3 regions of the Oceanobacillus sp. FSL W7-1309 genome follow, and region 3 is predicted to be linked to each of the others. Evidence: riboswitches for the same ligand, from Rfam matches in the RefSeq annotation. Region 3 holds a riboswitch; each other region holds the start of a gene.

Region 1 (4,271 bases), on a different contig from region 3:
CAAAAGCAAACGTTTTACTCCAAAATGTAACGTGTTTTGTTTGAGCTTTATGATTTGAAGTTGTTGTAGACTGTAATCCTTTTAAATCTTTTTCAATTCGTGCATCGCCCTTTTTTCGAATTCCTTTCCGCAGCAATGCATATGCAAACAGAATGGCTACTCCTCCAGTAACAAGCGATAAAATCATGGCTTTATCAGCAACTGTTGCAATATCAACACCAGCAGATGCAGCAGATAGTCCAGGTGCTACCTGAACAATATAATCCGAGGAAAGTGCCATCCCTTGCCCCGCTAAAGCAATCGCAACGGCTGCTGTCATTGCTGGTAATCCAGAACGTACCGCAGCTGGAACGAGCAACGCGCAAATCAATGGAACTGCAGGAGTGGGCCAGAAGAATAGCGATATAACATAAGTAACCCCTACTAGGACAAAAAAGGAAACATGACCATTCACCATCATTTTCTCGAACGGTTCAACCATCCTTCTGTCTGCTTCTAAATCTCGAAGTGCATGTAATAACGCAAGCATAAAGGTGATAATTAGAAATATATTGAATAGCTCTTGCGCAGCTACTAAATTAGCGCGAAAGATTGTCGTCAGTCCATCTACAATACTCCCAGTGTAAAAACAACCAATAATAAAGGTACCTAATAGTGTCGGAAATACAACACCTTTACGAAATATCATTGTTAAGATAACAATAAGCGTAAATAAGCCATAAAGCACATGGGAAAATGTTAAAACCATTACGTATTCCTCCCTTTTGGATGTGCTATAACCTATGCGTAAAAATCGCGTTATGCGACAGATTCGAACACTGGATGTTTTATTAATTAAACAACGGGTACATAATATATAACTTCAAAAGGAGGAATTTATACATGAAACCATATGTAAAAGAATATGTAGATGAAACACAAATTAAACTTGACATTACGAAATTAAAAACAAAAGGTGTAGCAAGAGACGATATTTATATTCTTACACATGATGATGAAAGAACTGGTCGTCTAGCAGAAGGTGTGGATGCGAATACAATTGGGATGAAAGAGATGGATTTTTCAAGTGCCGTAGGGAATATGTTTAATAGTCAAGGTGATGAATTACGTACGAAGCTGAAGGAGATTGGTGTCACTACTGTAGAAGCAGAAAATTACGAAGAGGATTTGGATGACGGCAAGATTCTACTGATCGTTACCAATCATGATTTCGTAGAAGAAATGCTCGTGTAAATACGTATACAGAAAATCTGACCTCCCAAAAGTCTTAGGAGCATGGGGCATTCCCAACTGCCCATTCTCCCTAAGACTTTTGGGAGATTTTTCTTCTATTATGTGATACCATGTCCTTCCTCCCTATCTGCACAATCATTACAAAATAATTTTCCCTCTTTGTGTACACCATCAAAGAAACCATTCTCACAATAGATTTCTTCCAAACATTCCACACATATACCGATTAACTCTTGCATTACTTTATCTCCTTCCTAAAAAGAATAACCTCTTCTTAAAAGAGGTTATTCTTATGTGAGCGAATGTATAACATTTTACGCAGCATTTAATAATGTTCTTGGCTGCTTGTGGAACAAGAAAAATACAATTACAGTGCTGATAATAAAAGATGGAACCATGTAAGATGCATTATAAATTAATGAATATAACCAAGCTGGCTGCCCTTCGACGGCCGAACCAAAGAACACAATACCCGCCACATAATGAGCGACGAAGCGTAATGCAGAGCCAACGAAAACACCAAGCGTAATATAGGTTAAATACGTCTTCGATTCGCCGGATTTAACAGCCTCCTGAATTTTCTTAGCAAACAAACCAGCAAAGCCAAGTACCGTAAAGGCAATTGCATAATCAATAAATCCTTGTAATGGTTCTAGAACGTAAGCCGTTCCTGTTGCCACTTGCAAAACTCCCCAAAGGAATCCCGAGAGCAATCCCCCTTTAATCCCCCAACGGAACGCAACAATAAAAACCGGGATCATCGCAAACGAAACAGATCCGCCTTGCGCCCAAATTTTAAATGATATTGGAAGGATGTCTAAGAGAAGTGCTAAAGCAGTAAAAATCGCTACCTCTACCAAAAATAACGTACGTTTTGAATTCAATGTTAAGTACTCTCCCTTTTAGAGGCAGTTCAAAAAGTTCGGTAAAAATGACGCATCGCAGGGGATCTTCTGCTAAAATCGCCCACGTCCTGTGAGCAACACAGAAGTCACCAGATCCTGTGGAAGCCTGGTCCGGGGGAGTTACGCCGCCTCGAACTTCGACGCACAGGACGTGCTAGTGTCGGTGTTGCAACAAAGCTTTTCTGTGGGGCGAGTAAACACAGCCCCAGGGCGTTGCAACTGTAGCCGACCTCGGTCCTTTTTATCCTCCTTTTGAACATATACCTTTATCGCATTTTAGACGCAAAAAAGTAATGTCAAGGGAAGCTTTCTGATGGTGACTACAATTAAGTAGTCTGCTTCGCTCACATTACTTTTTTTATTCCATCAAAAAGACTACCATCCCTACGCTAGAATTAACTAACAGGTTCAAAGGGTCTGAACAATAATGTTCACTCTCAGTCAAAACGACTCCCCCTGCAGGCTTTTTCTATTTACTTTTTTGTTACCTGTATTGTACCTTATTTATTTGAATTGAACAAATTAATTACAAAAACAATTATAAACGTTGAAACTCCTTTACATCTTCTACACATAATCCAATAGCACTTTCCCAAAATTCCGGTTTCGTGAGATCAGCATTTAAATGCTTTTTTGCGAGCTCTTCTACTGTCATTCGACCAGTATCTCTTAGTAAGGCAATATAATCATCCTCGAAGCTGCCGCCTTTCTCCTTTGCATACGCGTAAATACCAAGGCTAAATAAATAGCCAAATGTATATGGAAAATTATAAAACGGAACACCTGTAATATGAAAATGTAGTTTAGAGGACCAAAAGTTTGGATCATATTCTTCTAAACTATTACAATAAGCTTCCTTTTGTGCTTCGACCATTAATTCATTTAAGCGCTGTGAAGAAACCATCCCTTGCTTACGCGCTTCATAAAATCGCGTTTCAAATAAAAACCTTGCATGAATATTCATAAAAAAGGCGACACTACGTTGAATTTTGTCTTCCAGTAACGCGAGTTTTTCTTCTTTCGTTTGGGCATTTCTTACAGAAGCATCTGCTACAATCATTTCCGCAAAAGTGGAGGCAGTTTCAGCTACATTCATTGCGTAACGCTGATTTAAACCATTAACATCATTCATCACATGCTGATGGTATGCGTGACCTAATTCATGGGCAAGAGTAGAAATATTTGATGATGTACCTGAATACGTCATAAATATGCGTGTCTGTTCACTATCTGGGAAACTCGTACAAAATCCACCAGGTCGTTTACCTGCACGATCTTCCGCTTCAATCCACCTTTCTTCAAATGCCATTTTTGCAAATCCTGCCATCTTCGGGCTGAACGTTTGAAATTGATCAACAATAAATTTCGCACCTTCTGTATAGCTTGATGTTTTTACAGTCGTACTGACTGGAGCACTGATATCGTAAATACTTAATTTCTCTAAACCGAGTAAATCTGCTTTTTTATTTAAATACGTTACAAAATGCTTTTTATTATTTATAATAGCTGTCCACATTGCATCCAACGTTTCTTTTTTCATCCGGTTTATTGCTAACGGTTCCTTTAAAACATGTTCCCATCCACGGTGTTTGTATGTTTCCAAACGAAAGCCGGCTAAATGATTTAAAGTCTGACTAAATAATGCAGATTGTTCTTCCCAAGCATTACTCAGCTGATCGAAAACATGTTTACGTACCTTACGATCAGGACTTGTTAGTTTATTGGACGCTTGACCTACAGAATAGCTCTTGTGTTCTCCTTTCTCTTCAATTTCCACGGTCATGTTTCCTACGATTGCTCCATACATTTGATTCCAAGCATGATAGCCATCTACCGCTAAATCATTGATTAGTACTTCTTGTTCTTCAGGAAGTTTTTCTTTTGCTTCTGTTCTGTTTTCATCTAAAACAAATGCAATATCCACTAATTCAGGGAGTTGCAATAAGGCTTCCCAACTCGAATCTGGAATTATAATTAACTTTTGATCTAATTTTGTTGTAATAGACCCCATCTCTGCTGATAAAACACTTCGCTGCCCAACTAATATATCGGCTTTCTCATCCTTTACGTTTTGTGCGCTGAGACAGCTTACAAAAGCAGAGGCCTCACGAAGTTTTTTGACTGTCGTTTCTA
Region 2 (4,271 bases), 1.6 Mb from region 3:
CATGCATCATTGAACGATTACGTCAGGGAAAATTGCTCGTACTCCTTCTTTCAAACCACTCACTACTTGGGACATAATGTGTGATTTACGTAATACATGACTGACCCAACCTCCTATATAATAAAGGAGCACATACGTGCAAATTTATTATATAGGAGTTATTTTGTGTTTCAGTATCCAGAAATTCTAAGGCTTTATTGCAGGGAGTCACACAGAGTGAGGTGGCTTCGAACTGTGGTCATTCAAGGAATACGATTAGAGAAGTTATTCGGTTAGCGAAAGAGAAAAATAGATTAGTGTAACGGTTAAATATCAATTTCTAAAAGGACCGGTCGGGGTTTGCCTGGTTTTTCTTTTTTCTTATTAATGTAATCGGAACTTATATCCTGTTTAAGTTTCCTCACTTGTTAAATCTATAATAGATTTGCTTAACTACTCATTACCGGATTTATTTTCTTTGTATTCATAATTTCAAGTCCAAGATAACAGGTTGTTTAATTTTGACTGTGCTGCTCTATTTCAATGGCAAAATAATAGTGCAGCACTTTCATTATTTGTTTAACCCTAAATGTTCACGGAAGGTATGACTTTCATAATTCTTTCTGAAAATCCCTCTTCTTTGCATTTCAGGAACAATCAGTTCCACAAAGTCTTCTAAACTGCCGGGTAATGTAGGAGGCATTAGATTAAATCCGTCAGCAACACCAGCTTCAAACCAGACCTCCATTTGATCCACAATTTCTTCGGGTGTACCTATTAGTGTGTGATGTCCACCGCCTGCACTGAGATAACCTAATAATTCTTTTACTGTAGGCTGGGTATCATTGATAATTTCCAGTATTGTTTCGTAACGTCCAACTGGACCAGTAAATTCTTCTACTGGAGGTAATGGAGGGACTGCTTTATCAATTTCCCAATTCGAACAGTCCTGCTGAATAAAGAAACTCAACTGTTTTAAAGCTGTTTCAATAGGTAATTGCTCATCTAAAGCTGCTTTTTTGGCTAAAGCTTCTTCACGTGTATGCCCTACATAAGTTACTAGGCCTGGGAATACTTTAATATGTCTATTGCTGTCTTCGCTTTGTTTAACTTGTTCATCTAATTTTTTATGAAAACTTTTTGCTTGCTTTAAGTTCCACGACACGGAATAGACTGCATCGGCATATTTTGCGGCTAATGCAATGCCTTGTTTAGATGCCCCCGCTTGCATGGATACTGGCTTGCCTTGCGGACTTTTTGGCGTGGTGGATGGGCCATGCACTTTAAAATACGTACCATCGTGATGAAAAGGCTGAATGTTTGATGGGTTTATCAATTTTCTTTCTTCCCGCTGATGCAGAAACGCATTATCATCCCATGAAATAAATAACTTATTCATTAAAGCAGCGAATTCATCTGCCTTTTCATAACGTTTGTCACGAGGAGGCAGCTCTTCCATACTATGATTCAACGCCTCTAAATCAGTCATGGAGGTAACGAGATTCCAGCCAACACGCCCTTTTGTAATATGGTCTAAGCTTAAGAGCTGCCGGGAAGCTGTGAAAGGATTAGAAAAAGTGCTTGAAATTGTTGCAACTAATCCAACATGATTTGTCACTTGGGAAATAGCTGTTAAATTGACTACTGGATCAAACCAAAATGCTGGCATATCACTGGCATGTTTAGCCGGAAATGATTGATTATCAGCAAAAAATACTGCATCAAAATAACCTTTTTCCGCAACCTGTGCTAAAGATTGATAATAAGAAATCTCCCCAATATGTTCAATGCTTGAGTCAGGCATTAACCAAGCAGCTTGATGGTGTCCGCAACCATACAGCAAAACACCTAAATGCAGTTGTCTTTCTTTCGTTTTTGTCATTTATTTACACCTCAACATACATCATTATTAACTGTCTTGTACATTCCGTTTTTGAAGGATCAGCTATCGTATTTTAAGCTATTAGTTCATTGTTAAACCGCCGTCTATTGTGAAATTTTGCCCTGTAATACCGTCAGCATTTTCTGAAGATAAATAAGCGACCATATTGGCTACATCTTGAGGTGTGGTCACTTTCTTCAATGGCGTTGATTGAGCAATTAAATCGAATACTTCTGGTGTTGTAACGGCACTCGCGTTAGTTGTTTTTAATAATCCACCTGAAACTACATTCGCTTTTATGCCATATACACCTAATTCGGCAGCGATATTACGTGTAAAACCGATTAATCCAGCTTTTGCTGTTGTATATTCATGGTAGGGTACAACAGGATTTTGATATAAATTTGTACCAATGCTTATAATACTTCCATTTTGTCGTTCAATAAATTGGGGGATGACGCTTTGAACGACATTAAATGCTGCTTTTAACGTACCATCCAGTTGTTTTTGATAATCTTCCCATGTAAGTTCTGTGAAGGATTTTTGTTTGGTTGGATCAAACTTGAAATCTATTAATGCATTATTGACGACAACATCTATTTGGCCAAAATATTCCGTTGCTTTTTTTATCAATTCATCTACTTCTTTACGATTTGTTACATCAGCCCGAATGGCAATAGCATTCTCTTCACCAATCTCAGAAACGAGCTTCTCAGCAGCTTCTTTGCTTTGATAGTAGTTGATAACCACTTGAAATCCTTGCTGTGCCAATGTCTTTGCAATAGTTGCCCCTAACCCTCTGCTGCTGCCTGTTACTAATACTGTTCTAATCATCCTAACCACTCCTATACTATTAATTTAGCGTGAAACTTACATCATAAAAATGATAGATAAAATAAAAAATACGCAACCTTCCCATAGGAAAGCTGCGTAAAAACAAATAACTACATATTAAGAATAAGGCATAAATGTTCTTTAAGTATGTATTTAGAGTTTACACTTTCCTACGCTAGTTTCAACTAGTTCAGGTTCAAAGGGTTTGAGTAATACTCATCTCAGTTAAATAACACCCCTAGTGCATATAATTAAGTTATATCCATATGTTATAATCTTTAGAAATTTATGTCAAGGGAATAGGGATGGTTAACGTAATTTTATGATTTTTTGCTATAAAAACGTGATTGTTTTTTTATTCAATTTATACTCTTGATCATAATGGATTCATATTTATAATCGATCATTAATTAACAGAGTTTAGGTTCCTTAAAAGGTTTGTTCAAATAAATGTTTTCTCAACAACAAAAAATCATTAGGGTCGCAGCAGACACACATACAAACATTAAAAACCTGCATATTTAGCAAACTGTTCAAATGTATTTTCATTCTCTATCAAACCACATATCCCACATTGAATACGGTATTTTGGCCCCTTATACATCTGATGGAACATTTCCGTACTCTCATCTGTATAACTTTCCAGTAATTCTCCAGTTTTTGCGTCTAGTTTAACAGGTATTGCGATTTGCTCAATGAGATTAAAGCGGGATTTATTTGTTTTGCAATTTGGACAACGGTATGGCTTGATCCGTATTGCACCTCCATATGTCTTTTAGTGATGACAGTCATTTTCTGATTTTCATGTTTATTGTGGCCTATTTGCTTTTTATTATTCGGGAAACTGTTTGTTTGGGAGTTTTGTTTTGGTTAATGAGCTTCTAAGACAACGTGTGGTGGATATTTATATACAACTTGTTAGTATCTTTCACTATAGCCGATAAGGATGAATGAAACGTTAAAGTCACTTTTCGATAACATTTTTTCAATGGTTCCCTCTTTCAGTTCATTGGCCAAGTCTAAAATATCGGTAACGGCCTGTTTCAATTCACTCACCTGATTTTGAAGCCGTTGCAGTTCCTACAGTTGCGCCGACGATAAATCCGTTTCCTGTTGCCACTTGACGAGTTGCCTTTCGTAGATCGGCGCAAATTCAAGCTGTTCCGTGTAGGATCGGATGACACGGTTGACTGTGGCATCGTCTAATATATGCGGTTTAGAACGGGCTGCCAATTTGGTTCTGGTTTCATTGATTCTCACCTTTCCTTCGAATGGATATGAATTATTCATTCGGAATAACCTCCAATTGAGCCAACTCTTGGATAATGGCATCCATGTTAACTGATTCCGGATATTTGTTAAATTCGTAATGCCCGTAAAAATTAATATGCTGCCATGCAACGGGGGAAATGCGTTTCAATACATCTGAATTGAGGGCTTCCCTGTCTCTGTATTCTAGCATATTGGATAATAGACTGGCATTGTAAAAAATGATGCAATTGGCGATGAGACGACTGCATTCGTCCCAAATTTGTTGGTCTTATTCTGTTTTGAAACGGAGTTTACCAAAGTTCGC
Region 3 (4,271 bases):
TACTCCGGAGAATGTTACAAGAGCAATAAACACTGTCAGGCCAGCTGCCGTTGATGTATCCAGTGGTGTGGAAACAAATAAAGAAAAAGACCTTAATAAAATAGAGCAATTTATAAGAAATGCTAAATTGAATGAGTGGGTGGAGCGTTAGTTCCTTTGCAAGCCGGTATGGTGCTATAAAATAAGAGGTTGGTTCTTTCCGGGCGGAGGTGGTGTCTTAATACTTAAGGATGGTGCTTTAGCACGCGGCATGGTGTCTTAATACTTGAGGATGGTGCTTTAGCGCGCGGTATGGTGTCTTAATACTTGAGGATGGTGCTTTAGCACGCGGCATGGTGTCTTAATACTTGAGGATGGTGCTTTAGCACGCGGCATGGTGTCTTAATACTTGAGGATGGTGCTTTAGCGCGCGGTATGGTGTCTTAATACTTGAGGATGGTGCTTTAGCGCGCGGTATGGGTCTTAATACTTGAGGATGGTGCTTTAGCGCGTTGAGATGATGTCATAATATTAGAGAGCGGTTTTTGTACAGTGATTTATAGTTAACTAAACTTTTATAAATGATAAACGAGGTGTAATATATGTCAATTTATACAATGCCAAACGAAGCAGGTAAGTATGGACAATTTGGAGGGAAATTTGTCCCCGAGTTATTAATGCCAGCCGTCATTGAATTAGAAGAAGCCTATGAGAAAGCAATGAATGATCCAGAATTTATCCAGGAGTTAAACTACTATTTGAAGCAATATGTTGGGCGGGAAACACCATTATATTACGCCGAGCAACTTACCAAATCACTTGGTGGTGCTAACATCTATCTAAAACGAGAAGACTTAAATCACACAGGTGCACATAAAATTAATAATACGATTGGGCAAGCATTACTAACATTAAGAATGGGAAAGAAAAAAGTAGTTGCTGAAACAGGTGCAGGCCAGCATGGTGTCGCAACGGCAACTGTTTGTGCATTACTCGGATTAGAATGTGTTGTCTTTATGGGTGAAGAAGATATTCGTCGACAAAAGCTGAATGTATTTCGAATGGAGCTGTTAGGAGCTGAAGTACGTGGAGTCTCACAAGGTAGCGGAACGCTGAAGGATGCGGTTAATGAAGCATTGCGTTATTGGGTTAATCATGTTGATGATACCCACTATATTATCGGCTCCGTTGTTGGTCCGCATCCATTTCCTAAAATCGTACGTGATCTTCAATCTATTATCGGGAAAGAGACAAAAAAACAAATCCTCGATCAAACTGGTAAACTAGCAGATGCAATCATTGCTTGCGTCGGTGGTGGTAGTAATGCAATGGGAATGTTCCACCCATTTATCGAGGATAAAGATGTAAAGCTATTCGGTGTAGAAGCTGGTGGTGCTGGTCTTGATACAAATCAGCATGCTGCAACTTTAACCGGTGGCGATGTCGGTGTATTACATGGAACATTAACTTACTTACTACAAGATAAGGAAGGGTTAATCGAGGAAGCATTCTCCATCTCTGCTGGTCTTGACTATCCTGGAGTAGGTCCTGAGCATAGCCATTTGCATGAAATAAATCGGGTAAAGTACACATCCATTACAGATGATGAAGCACTTGAAGCTTTCCAATTTCTATCCAAAACTGAAGGAATTATTCCTGCATTGGAAAGCGCACATGCAATTGCATATGCAATGAAGCTTGCAAAAGAAATGCCGCAAGACGAGACCATCGTCGTTTGCTTATCAGGGCGTGGGGATAAAGATGTCGAACAGGTGAAAGATCGGATTGGAGGGAACATATAATGGGTAAAGCAAAATTAGAAAAAGCAATTCAAGATAAGGCGAGGGTGAATGAGAAACTCTTCGTTCCTTATATGCTGGCAGGCGACGGCGGGCTCGATCGCTTAGAAGAAACGATTTATTTCTTACAAAATTGTGGGGCTGCAGCAATTGAAGTTGGTATCCCATTCTCCGACCCAGTAGCAGATGGACCAATAATTCAAGAGGCCGGTATACGTGCATTAAAACATGGCACAACCTTAGCAACGGTTATCGATAAACTAGCAACCTTTAAAGATAGACGTTCAATTCCAATAGTTATCATGACTTATTTAAACCCAATTCTAGCCTACGGAATTGATCGATTCGCCAAAGATTGCTTACAAGCGGGAGTTGATGGCGTCATTATACCTGACATCCCGATGGAAGAGGAAGGAATCATTGCTAGTTCTCTGCAAGAACAAAACATTGCTTTTATTCGCCTTGCAGCAATGACAAGTTCAGAGGAACGCTTAATAGAATTAGCAAAACGTTCAGAAGGATTTCTGTATGCTGTTGCTGTGAAAGGAACAACTGGGGAACGTGAAACACACGATACGAAAGTGCATGATTATTTGAAATTGCTCAAGAAAAACAGCTCTATCCCTGTCCTAGCAGGGTTCGGTGTATCAAATGCTGAGCAGGCACAACAGCTTTCCAAAGCATGTGATGGTGTCATTGTTGGGAGTAAAATTGTCCAGCTTTTACACGAAGGAAAATTAAAGGACATCCAGCAATTAATAAATGGAAGTATTCAATCAAACGGGCAAAAAGTTCGGTAAAACACACATGTCCAGATAGCTTCTATGTGAACGCGTACTAATTTAAAAATTCTTAACGCTAATTGTTGCATTTATCTTTACAATTATCACAATTAGCAGTAAGCTTAGCATGTAATTCGAATAAACAAATAAATAAATACGCACTAGGGGAGCTGCTTTGCTGAGAAAGACGTTTCGCGCCTGACCCTTTGAACCCGAATTAGATAATACTAGCGTGGGGAATGTGCAGTCGACAATGGATCGGATATGTTATCGCTGGATAAATTTATCAAAGACTGCATTCTATTTGATGCAGTCTTTTTTTAGCAAAAGCGTAGTCCTGTTAGCGCTGCATGAACTTAGTAAAAGGAAATACGGTGTTTGCGTCATGAGGTCAGGGAAATACCACTAGGTCTTTAACATCATCGGCGCAGTAGCTAGCAGCTCTCAAAAAAGTAATTTTTCATCGGAGGTGTCTACATTGAAGAAACATTGGGCTTTTATCGATACCGGCTTCCAAGATGCTTCGTGGAATATGGCGTTTGATGAGTGCTTAATCAACTGGCATCATGAAGGTAAAATCCCGCCGACATTACGATTTTATGGCTGGAAAGCACCAAGTTTATCTGTCGGCTACTTTCAAAAGGTTGACAACAAAATTGATTTCGATGCAATAGAACGACACAGGTGCCAATTTGTTCGTCGTTTAACTGGTGGCAGTGCAGTCCTTCATGACGATGAGCTAACGTATAGCCTTGTTATTTCTGAGAATGATCCAGATATTCCTGTATCCGTTCAAGAAGCATACCACGTACTATCTAAAGGGGTGTTTGAAGGGTATCTTAACTTAGGTATTCCAGCTGAATATGCCATTTTAGACAGAGATAGCGCCAGAGGGAGAACAGCAATATGTTTTGAGAAACCAGCCTTCTACGAAATGGTTGTAGACGGCAAAAAGCTTTCCGGAAATGCGCAAACAAGGAAAAAGGGTGTCCTCATGCAACACGGTTCGATTCCAATGAGTATGGATACGGAGATGCTTTTTGATTTATTCCTGTTTTCTTCCGGACGGATACGGGAACGAAGTCGAGCCGCATTTTCCAAAAAAGCGGTTACAATTAATCAATTAACGAATCGAGAACATCATTATGACATGTTAACACAGGCATTCAAAGAAGGATTCAAAAAAGGATTAGATCTAGAACTCCACCCTTTGCAATTAACAGAAACCCAATGGGAAGAAGTGCAGCAATTAGCACATTCAAAATATGAAACGAGAGCATGGAATATTAACTCAAATAAGGAGCGTGCTAGCATTGGCTAAACAGGCAGAATATATTCGTAAACCAGAATGGCTAAAAACAAAAATCAATACAAATGAATCCTATAAAAAATTGAAGCATTTAATGCGCGATAAGCGATTAAACACAGTATGTGAAGAAGCAAAATGCCCAAATATTTATGAATGCTGGAGTGAGCGTAAGACAGCAACATTTATGATTCTAGGTGATACGTGTACACGAGGATGCCGATTTTGCGCGGTTAAAACAGGTCTTCCAAGTGGGCTTGATTTAGGCGAACCAAAGCGAGTTGCTGATTCCGTTTCCATTATGGGGTTAAAACACGTTGTTGTGACAGCGGTCGCGCGTGATGACCTAGAAGATGGAGGAGCAGCAGTTTTTGCCAATACTGTACGGGCAATCCGCCATCAGAA

Evidence for each region. A riboswitch is a leader RNA that binds a small molecule or an ion and turns the genes downstream of it on or off. The one in region 3 is predicted to bind thiamine pyrophosphate.
Region 1: linked by a shared signal. The riboswitch ahead of thiT (energy-coupled thiamine transporter ThiT) and the one ahead of NST46_RS10045 (lipoate--protein ligase family protein) in region 3 are both predicted to bind thiamine pyrophosphate.
Region 2: linked by a shared signal. The riboswitch ahead of NST46_RS02385 (3-oxoacyl-ACP reductase) and the one ahead of NST46_RS10045 (lipoate--protein ligase family protein) in region 3 are both predicted to bind thiamine pyrophosphate.

What each region holds. Positions count from the first base shown of each region.
Region 1 is NZ_JBBOBX010000002.1:260,855-265,125, reverse strand. It holds gene NST46_RS13940 (hypothetical protein) at 1-748, opposite strand, end outside; gene NST46_RS13935 (general stress protein) at 883-1,233, shown strand; gene NST46_RS13930 (hypothetical protein) at 1,332-1,472, opposite strand; gene thiT (energy-coupled thiamine transporter ThiT) at 1,548-2,117, opposite strand; TPP riboswitch at 2,502-2,605, opposite strand; gene NST46_RS13920 (M3 family oligoendopeptidase) at 2,677-4,271, opposite strand, start outside.
Region 2 is NZ_JBBOBX010000001.1:513,723-517,993, reverse strand. It holds partial or broken gene NST46_RS02395 (transposase) at 1-63, opposite strand, end outside; gene NST46_RS02390 (LLM class flavin-dependent oxidoreductase) at 551-1,861, opposite strand; gene NST46_RS02385 (3-oxoacyl-ACP reductase) at 1,943-2,695, opposite strand; TPP riboswitch at 2,846-2,945, opposite strand; gene NST46_RS02380 (DNA alkylation repair protein) at 3,201-3,446, opposite strand; gene NST46_RS02375 (hypothetical protein) at 3,614-3,751, opposite strand; gene NST46_RS02370 (hypothetical protein) at 3,776-3,985, opposite strand; partial or broken gene NST46_RS02365 (transposase) at 3,978-4,271, opposite strand, start outside.
Region 3 is NZ_JBBOBX010000001.1:2,111,869-2,116,139, reverse strand. It holds gene NST46_RS10060 (phosphoribosylanthranilate isomerase) at 1-151, shown strand, start outside; gene trpB (tryptophan synthase subunit beta) at 582-1,781, shown strand; gene trpA (tryptophan synthase subunit alpha) at 1,781-2,578, shown strand; TPP riboswitch at 2,714-2,817, shown strand; gene NST46_RS10045 (lipoate--protein ligase family protein) at 3,039-3,881, shown strand; gene lipA (lipoyl synthase) at 3,874-4,271, shown strand, end outside.